4 regions of the Listeria sp. ILCC792 genome follow, and region 1 is predicted to be linked to each of the others. Evidence: riboswitches for the same ligand, from Rfam matches in the RefSeq annotation. Region 1 holds a riboswitch; each other region holds the start of a gene.

Region 1 (2,199 bases):
CATGCGGGCATAGAATGGTGCAGCAGAAATAATTAAAGCGGGTAGTGCGGCTTTTGGTCCAATAATCGTTCCAACGAGCGTTTTTGTCATTGGTAAAAGTAGCACGATTAGGATAATGAATGGAATCGATCGGAATACGTTTACGAGTATTGCTGTAATCCAATATAAAATTTTGGCAGGCATTCCTTCATTTCGATTCGTTAAAAAGAGCAATAAGCCGAGTAAAATACCAAGTATGAAAACAGCAACTAAAGAATAAAGTGTCATGTAGAGCGTTTCTTGCGTGTAGCCCCACATCAGTTGCCAGTCAACGTCTGGGAAGAGTTCCTTCATCCTTCAATCACCTCTGTTTCAATCTTCAAGTCGCGTAAATGCTGAATCGTATTTTCAATTTCCGCGTCGCTACCTTCAATTTGCACGTAAAGCGTCCCGTAAGCGCCGTTTTGCGTTTGCGTTAAGCTTCCGTGAAGCACGTTTAGCGACACATCATGTTGTTTTGCGACTTCCGAAATGACCGGCCTTGTCGCATTTTCACTCATGAAGAGCAGTTTAACGAGCTTGCCTTCCGAATAGTTTTCAAGCAGTAGGTGAATTAATTCTTCCGTTTCATCTGATTCTGTGACTTGTTCAATGAACCGCTTCGTCACAGGCTGTTTCGGATGTTTGAAAACGTCTAAAACGTCGCCTAACTCAACCACTTTCCCAGCCTCCATAACGGCAACTCGGTTACAAATTTTACGAATAACGTGCATTTCATGTGTAATAACGATAATCGTCAAATTTAAACGCTTGTTAATATCTAGTAGGAGCTCTAAGACTTCATCAGTCGTTTGCGGATCAAGTGCGCTTGTCGCTTCATCACAAAGTAGTACAGTTGGGTCGTTAGCCAGTGCCCTCGCAATTCCAACGCGCTGTTTTTGTCCACCGCTCAGTTCCGACGGGTAAGCATCTTCTTTACCCTCAAGTCCGACTAAACGGATAAGTTCGTTCACACGATTTTTTCGTTTTTGTCCGCGTACGCCTGCAATTTCTAGTGGGAACGCAATGTTGTCAAAAACGGTTCGCGACCATAGCAAATTGAAATGCTGAAAAATCATCCCAATTTTTTGCCGAGCCTTCCGAAGTTCTCTCCCGCGGATTTGGCTTACTACCTTGCCGTTTACGTCAACTTGTCCTGCTGTTGGAAGTTCCAAACCATTGAACAGTCGAATCAGACTACTTTTCCCCGCGCCAGAGTAACCGATGACACCGAAAATCTCGCCTTCTGCAATTTCCAAGCTAACGTCATCGACCGCCCGCACTTTATTTTTTCTTGTCGCATAATCTTTTACCACATTTTGGAGTGTTATCATTCGCTTCACCTTTTTCTCTCAATGTAAAAAGCCTTCCTGCATGAGCAGAAAGGCACGAATTTAGCGTTGTACGACTTTCTTCTCATCTTTCAGAACCAATCTGTTCTGTATGAATTAGCACCTTAAGTGTTTACTTAGGTTGCTGGGCTTCGTCGGGCATATCCCTCCACCACTCTGGATAAGAATTAAATTATAATTGGCGCGCTTGAAACGCGTCCTGTTTTTTCATATTACATTTAGAACGCTGTTTTGTCAACAGTAAATTTCAGATTTATGTATCGAGGAAATGCTTTCGGATAATCCGGGGCTCGTTTGATAAGTATAATAAAAGACAGCAATGACCGTTAAAATAGCAATCGACATAATAAAAAAGCTTTTCTTTGTCATTTTTTCCCCTCCTAGCTTAAATTTTACTTCCTTAAGCTAAAAACGCGGGAAAGAAATGGGAAAGAAAAGCTAAAGATTGAATCAATATGAGCTTGAAATTGCTCGTTTAAATTAATGGTAATTTCACGGTAAATGTTGTCTTATGATGTTTACTTGTCGCCATCACAAGGCCGCCGTGGCGTTCCACGATTGATTTTGCAATCGCAAGGCCAAGACCCGTGCCTGTCGTCGTACGATTTTTATCGACTTTATAAAAGCGGTCGAACAAATGTGGCAAATCAAGCGCGGGAATTTCCTCACCGTAATTAATGACATCAATCACCGCAAAGTCTTCTTCTTTTCGGGCAACTAAATCGATATGTTGATTGCCTTCCCCGTATCTAAGGGCATTTGAAAACAAGTTTTCAAAGAGGCGCATAATCTGATTGCCGTCACCGCTCACAACTAAATTGTCCGCCTC
Region 2 (2,199 bases), on a different contig from region 1:
GGATTTTCCAGTCTTCTGTGCCATGCCAAATATAAAGCGGGCGTCCCGCTAAGGTTTCTGGCTTTCCATCCAAATCGTAGTTTTCTTGCCAAGCGAGTAAATCCGCATAATCACTCGGGAGTTTAATTTGGCGTTCACTAGCCCGGCTAATGGTGCGGGCGCGAAAACTGAGTGGGCTTGGTTCGCCCATGATGCAAGCTGCTGCCTTGATTTCAGGGTGATGCGTTAGGAGCGCGCACGTGGTAATGCCGCCCATCGAAACGCCGCCGACAAAAATTTCTGTCGTGAGACTTTGCGCCAAATAATGGTCGCGAATAAATTCGTATTCTGCTAAATTTCCTTGAATGCTGTTCCAAAATGTTAAGGAAATGACCGAGGACACAGTTTGGTGGCGCTCACCGTGGTTTGGCGCGTCCGGAAGGCACACCCTGAACCCTCGACTCGCTAGCTTTCTCCCCTGTGTTAAAACGAGTTCTTTGCTTGTCTGCCAGCCATGATAATAAATCGCTAAAGGTAGCGGCTTGTCTACGCTCGTCTTACTCGTAATTTCCAAAACTGGAATATCGTGAATTTTTCGTTTAACAATCTTAAATTTCATTTCCAGCACCCCTACTCCATTTTATCAGCCTAAAAAACAGAAAAACAACTTTTCCGCCTGCTTGACAAATTGTCTGAACACGCTTATGATTAAACTTAATTTCATATGTTTTCTTATCAAGAAAGGCGGAGGGACTGGCCCGATGAAGCCTTAGCAACCGGACAAATGATCACGGTGCTAATTCCAGCAGTTAATTCTGAAAGATAAGTCGGTAGTCGTTCTTACATATCTACCCCTTCTGGCTTATTTTTTGCTAGGAGGGGTTTTTTGCACGCTCCGCACGTATCAACTTCATGAAAGGGTGTCTAAAAATGGGATTAAAACAACAATTATTATTTCAAAAAGAAGCTTTTATTTTGGAAAACGGAGCAAGACTTCAGCCGATTGAAATCGGTTATGAAACCTACGGAACACTAAATGATGATAAAACAAATGTGATTTTGCTTGAACATGCACTTACCGGAACCGCCCATGCGGCGAAGCATCACGAAACTGACGCACCAGGCTGGTGGGACGATTACATTGGCCCAGGAAAAGCACTCGACACAAAGCGCTATTTTATTATTTGCACAAACGTATTTGGCGGCTGTAGCGGCTCGACAGGCCCTTCGTCCGTCAATCCAGACACAGGCGCACAGTATCGCCTATCATTCCCACGTTTTAGTGTAAAAGATATCGTTCGCGTTCAATATGAACTCATCAAAACGCTTGGCATCACAAAATTAAAAGCCGTCATTGGTGGATCAATGGGCGGCATGCAGGCAACGGAATGGGCTGTGAGCTACTCGGACGCCGTCAGTTCCGTCATCAATATCGCCTCACCACTTGCGGCAAGCCCTGATGCCATCGGATTTAATCTTATCCAGCGAATGGCGATTTTAAACGACCCTGAATTCAACGATGGCAACTATCTCACACAACCAGAAGGCGGCCTCGCAACCGCTCGCATGGTTGGCATGATGACGTATCGCACAAGCGAACTTTTCTCCCAGCGCTTTGAACGCTTCACAGTGGACGAAAGCTCAAAAGACACCTTCTCCAAAGAACATTTCCAAATCGAATCCTATTTACAATATCAAGGTGACAGCTTTGTCGAACGCTTTGACGCTAACAGCTACCTTTATTTGACAAAGGCGATTGACCTGTTCGATGTCATCCGCAGTCAAGACGGGGCAGCGCCATCTTATACGCACATTCAAGTGCCTTACCTTTTAATTGGCATTACGTCCGACCAGCTTTTCCGCATTCGCGACCTAAGACGCGATTTCGAACTCTTAAAAACAGCTGGCGTCCCAGTTTCCTACCACGAAATTGATTCCGACTACGGACACGACGCCTTTTTAGTCCAATCCGAAGTCCCAAAATTCGCCCCAATCCTATCCGAGTTTTTGCTTCAAAAAACAGAAGAGAAGGCATTTTAGCCTTCTCTTTTTTGGTATTCCCTTTTCAGCAAGCCACCCAATTTATGGAAATCGCTACCCGTCACAGAACCCTTCAACACGAGCAAACTATCTTCCGTCAAAATGTCGCGCAAGAGGCTTCGCAAGTCCACTAAATTGCTGAACCACCGAATTCGCTCATTTTGGTTTTGTTTAAACAAA
Region 3 (2,199 bases), on a different contig from region 1:
TTTGTTGGTGTCGCCATTTATTGAAGCGCCGCTACATAAATTTGGATTTAAGCCGATTATTGTGGTTGGCGGGGGATTAGTTGCGGTGGCGCTATTTTTGTTCCCGATGTGGTTTAATTTGTATTTTTGGTTTTTGCTGCGTCTTGTTATTGGTGTGGGGGATCATATGCTACATTTTTCGTCGCAAACTTGGATTGGAGCTACGACGGAACCGAGCAAACGTGGCAGGAATATGGCGATTTATGGCTTGTTTTTTTCACTTGGATTTGCGGTTGGACCGCAGCTTGTGAATTTGATGGATGTAAGTCCTAATTTGCCATTTTATATTTCCGGTGTGTTAGTTCTCTTGGCGTGGGGATTAATTTTGACGCTGAAAAATGAATTTATTTCGGAAGGGACGGAAATTCGCAAAATTTCTTTTTTCGATAGTATGAAGCGTTTTTCTGATGTGATGAAAATTGCTTGAGTAGCGATGATACCACCCTTTTTATATGGTGTTTTGGAGACGGGTTTAAACGCGACTTTCCCAATTGTGGGGCTTAGGTTTGGGATTGAAACATATATGATTACGTTTATTATTTCTGCTTTCTCGGTAGGGACGATTTTGTTTCAGGTTCCAATTGGGATTTTTAGTGATCGGATGGGGCGCGGGCGCGTGTTGCCAATTTTAACGTTTTTAGGTGGTCTCGTTTTCTTCCTAACAGCATTTGTTTCGAGTAGTGTGCTTTTTATTGTGATTTTCTTTGTGCTCGGGATACTTGTGGGATCGCTTTATTCACTTGGGCTTTCATATATGACGGATTTGACGCCGCTTGATCTTCTTCCTGCTGGAAATATTTTGGTGGGGATGTGTTTTAGTGTGGGGAGTATTTTGGGGCCGAGTGTAGCGGGGGCTTTGATTACTATGGTCGGCCCGAGGAGCTTTTATTTTACGATTGCTCTGCTTCTTATTTTGGGAGGAATTTTATTATTTTCAAAAAAAAGATTGACAGCATAGATTTATTTTTGGTATTATGATTTCAATACATTTGATATGTAAATTAAATATGAAACTCTTATAACGAGTGGTAGAGGGACTGGCCCGATGAAACCCGGCAACCTTTCAAGTTTTTTGAAAAGGTGCTAAATCCTGCAAAGCATGTTGCTTTGAAAGATAAGAGAGAACTAATTTTTCGTTTATTTTCGAATTATTTTAGCCTCTCTATCTAGGGAGGCTTTTTCGCGTCATAAAAAAGAGAGGATGAGGTAAATGGTAAAAGTACTTAGTTCAAATTTAGGGTATCCACGTCTTGGAGAGAATCGCGAATGGAAAAAATCGTTAGAAAATTTTTGGAATAACAAAATTTCAGAAGATACACTTCTTTCTGAAACAAAGGCGATTCGATTGGCTGCTTTAAACAAACAGAAAGAAAAAGGGATTGAGATTATTCCGGTCAATGATTTTACACTGTACGACCATGTGCTTGATTTGAGTGTGGCGTTTGGTGTGATTCCGAAACGTTTTGGGAATTTTACGAACGAGGTGTCGCTACGTACATATTTTGACATCGCGCGCGGGAACGATACGGCGGTTGCTTCTGAGATGACGAAATGGTTCAACACGAATTACCATTACATCGTTCCAGAGCTTGACGATGTGGAGCCGAAACTCTTAGAGAATAGGGCGCTAAAAGCTTATTTAGAAGCGAAAAAGGAGCTAGGTATTGATGGAAAGCCGGTCATCATTGGGCCAATTACTTATTTGAAACTTGGAAAAGGTGCCGATAAAAATGATTTCGCGAGTTTAGTTCAGAAGTTCTTACCGCTTTATAAAACGATTATTGAAGAGCTAGATGCGGCGGGCGCGAAATGGATTCAACTAGACGAACCAATTCTTGCGACGAGTTTAGCAAAAGAAGAAGTAGCACTTTTTGAAGAGGTGTACGCGGAATTACGCGCAGCGGCGCCACATGCGAAATTGATTTTGCAAACGTATTTTGAAAGTGTGGACGCGTATGAGGCGGTTGTAAAATTGCCGGTGGATGCGATTGGACTGGATTTCGTTCACGACCATGGTGAGACGCTTGAGAGAATTCAAAAATTTGGTTTTCCAGATAATAAATATTTGGCGGCGGGAATCATTGATGGGCGCAATGTTTGGCGGGCGGATGTTCAGGCGAAACGTGCGGAGCTTGAAATTTTAACGCGACTTGTGCAAAA
Region 4 (2,199 bases), on a different contig from region 1:
TTGGATTGTTCGGATAATTTAAATACATCAACTTCGCATCTGACCGCGTCGCCTCATCTATCAAAGCATAATCCGGTAGAAATTGATTTTCCTCCAAAAGAGGCATTAATGTATACTCGGCGTCCGCTAAAACCGCGCCAGACAAGTAATCTGGGTAGCCAGGGTCAGGCAGGAGCATTTTTTCGCCGGGGTCAAGCAGACACATCGGCAGCTCCACAAGCCCCGTCTTCGTCCCAAACAAAATGGCCACTTCTTTTTCAGGATCTAGCGTCACCCCGTACTCTTTTTTATAAAAATTGGCAGCCGCCTCTTTCAGTTCTGCCTTGCCGCGAAACAAAGAATACTTGTGGTTTTGCACATCATCTGCGGCATTTTTTAGTGCTTCTACGATGTTTTGCGGCGTAGGCTGATCTGGATTTCCTTGTCCCAAATTGATGACATCATGCCCTTCTGCAATTTTGCGATTTACATTTTGTACTAATTTTGAAAAAAATTGCTCTGGCAAATTTTCGAGCTTTTTAGAAAATCTCATTTCGTACGCCTCCCGTTTTATGTTTCATTGTTAAATATCTTAAAGTTTTCTAGCAATTTTGTCTAGTCTAGAAATAAAAAACATTAAAAAAGCATTGACAATCACCTTAAAAATCGGTATATTTTTACGTAACAAGTTTTTATAATGTAGTTCTCTTATCGAGAGAGGCTGAGGGACTGGCCCGATGACGCCCGGCAACCTAACTTTTTGAAGTGAAGGTGCTAATTCCAGCAAAATGGTATAGCCATTTTGGTAGATGAGAGGAGTTCGAATAGGCAACACATTCAACTTCTCTATTCTTATGGTAGAGGGGTTTATTTATGTGCTAAAAACTTTTCTAGTACATAAATACAAGGCGAAACGCTGTGTCCACACTCTCAAGCTAGAATGTTTATAAAAATTTAAATTTAGACACATTTAGGGAGGAATTTTTAATGAAAAAGAGAACTAAAGGAATTTTGATTGCATTTACTGGCGCGGCACTACTTGCACTTTCTGCATGTGGTGGCGGGAAATCCGAAACGTTAAGCACGGAAAAGATTACAATTGGCGTAACGGGTGGACCTCACCAACAAATTGCGGAGGAAGTGAAAAAGTTAGCTAAAAAAGACGGGCTGGACATCACAATTAAAACGTTTGACGATTATAACACGCCAAACACTGCGCTAAACGATGGGGATTTAGACGCGAATAACTACCAAACGATTCCGTTTTTAGATGCACAGAAAAAAGATAAAGGCTACAAAATCGACCAAGTCTTTAAGACAGTTGCTTTCCCAATGGGCATTTATTCCAAAGATATTAAAGACATCAAAGAGCTTAAGAAGGGGGATAAAATTGCGGTTCCAAATGATCCTTCGAACGAATATCGTGGCTTAAAACTTTTTGAAGACGCTGGTGTCATTAAGTTGAAAGACGGCGTGGAAGAAAAAGCAACGAAAAAAGATATCGCGGAAAACCCGCTCGATTTAGAAATCATCGAACTTGAAGCTTCGCAAATTCCAGCGCAACTTGGTGAAGTAAAAGCAGCTGCCATCAACACCAATTTTGCGATGGGCGCTGGACTCACCATTAATGATGATGCGATTTTCCATGAACCAACGAAAGACAATCCGTACCCAAATGTTTTTGTCGTAAGAACTGAAAATAAAGATGATGAAGTTGTCGATACACTTAAAAAATATTACCATTCTGATGAAATTAAAAGCTTCATTGAAAAAGAATTTAATGGGTCTGTTGTACCTGCATTTTAGGGAGATGTAACCATGATTAAACTAGAACATGTCAGCAAGACTTTTAATGTTAACGGGCGAAGCGTTCAGGCGGTGAAGGACGTTTCGCTTTCCGTCCAAAAAGGTGAGATTTACGGTGTTGTGGGTTATAGCGGCGCTGGAAAAAGTACGCTTGTTCGTTGTATTAATTTTTTAGAACAGCCAACTGAAGGTACTGTGCATATTGCAAACGACAATCTCGCACAACTTTCGGCGAAAAACTTGCGTTTCGCGAGACGTAAAATCGGAATGATTTTTCAAGGCTACAATCTACTTAAAACGGCCACTGTATATGAAAATATCGCGCTACCGCTTAAACTTGAAGGTTTAAAAAGCGATGAAATTACAGCACGTGTTGAAAAATACTTAGAAATTGTCGGGCTTACGGATAAAAAA

The links. Region 1 has a riboswitch for S-adenosylmethionine ahead of CFS60_RS08195 (methionine ABC transporter ATP-binding protein). Riboswitches for the same ligand answer to the same signal wherever they lie in the genome.
Region 2: linked by a shared signal. The riboswitch ahead of CFS60_RS09520 (homoserine O-acetyltransferase) and the one ahead of CFS60_RS08195 (methionine ABC transporter ATP-binding protein) in region 1 are both predicted to bind S-adenosylmethionine.
Region 3: linked by a shared signal. The riboswitch ahead of metE (5-methyltetrahydropteroyltriglutamate--homocysteine S-methyltransferase) and the one ahead of CFS60_RS08195 (methionine ABC transporter ATP-binding protein) in region 1 are both predicted to bind S-adenosylmethionine.
Region 4: linked by a shared signal. The riboswitch ahead of CFS60_RS11800 (MetQ/NlpA family ABC transporter substrate-binding protein) and the one ahead of CFS60_RS08195 (methionine ABC transporter ATP-binding protein) in region 1 are both predicted to bind S-adenosylmethionine.

What each region holds. Positions count from the first base shown of each region.
Region 1 is NZ_FYBO01000006.1:86,943-89,141, reverse strand. Features, by position in the region: gene CFS60_RS08200 (methionine ABC transporter permease) at 1-333, opposite strand, end outside; gene CFS60_RS08195 (methionine ABC transporter ATP-binding protein) at 330-1,352, opposite strand; SAM riboswitch class I at 1,432-1,537, opposite strand; gene CFS60_RS14055 (hypothetical protein) at 1,605-1,739, opposite strand; gene CFS60_RS08190 (cell wall metabolism sensor histidine kinase WalK) at 1,846-2,199, opposite strand, start outside.
Region 2 is NZ_FYBO01000008.1:44,283-46,481, reverse strand. Features, by position in the region: gene CFS60_RS09525 (alpha/beta fold hydrolase) at 1-598, opposite strand, end outside; SAM riboswitch class I at 709-808, shown strand; gene CFS60_RS09520 (homoserine O-acetyltransferase) at 910-2,019, shown strand; gene CFS60_RS09515 (Mur ligase family protein) at 2,016-2,199, opposite strand, start outside.
Region 3 is NZ_FYBO01000014.1:2,418-4,616, forward strand. Features, by position in the region: partial or broken gene CFS60_RS12465 (MFS transporter) at 1-997, shown strand, start outside; SAM riboswitch class I at 1,053-1,160, shown strand; gene metE (5-methyltetrahydropteroyltriglutamate--homocysteine S-methyltransferase) at 1,250-2,199, shown strand, end outside.
Region 4 is NZ_FYBO01000012.1:63,764-65,962, forward strand. Features, by position in the region: gene CFS60_RS11795 (pyridoxal phosphate-dependent aminotransferase) at 1-532, opposite strand, end outside; SAM riboswitch class I at 685-795, shown strand; gene CFS60_RS11800 (MetQ/NlpA family ABC transporter substrate-binding protein) at 967-1,785, shown strand; gene CFS60_RS11805 (methionine ABC transporter ATP-binding protein) at 1,798-2,199, shown strand, end outside.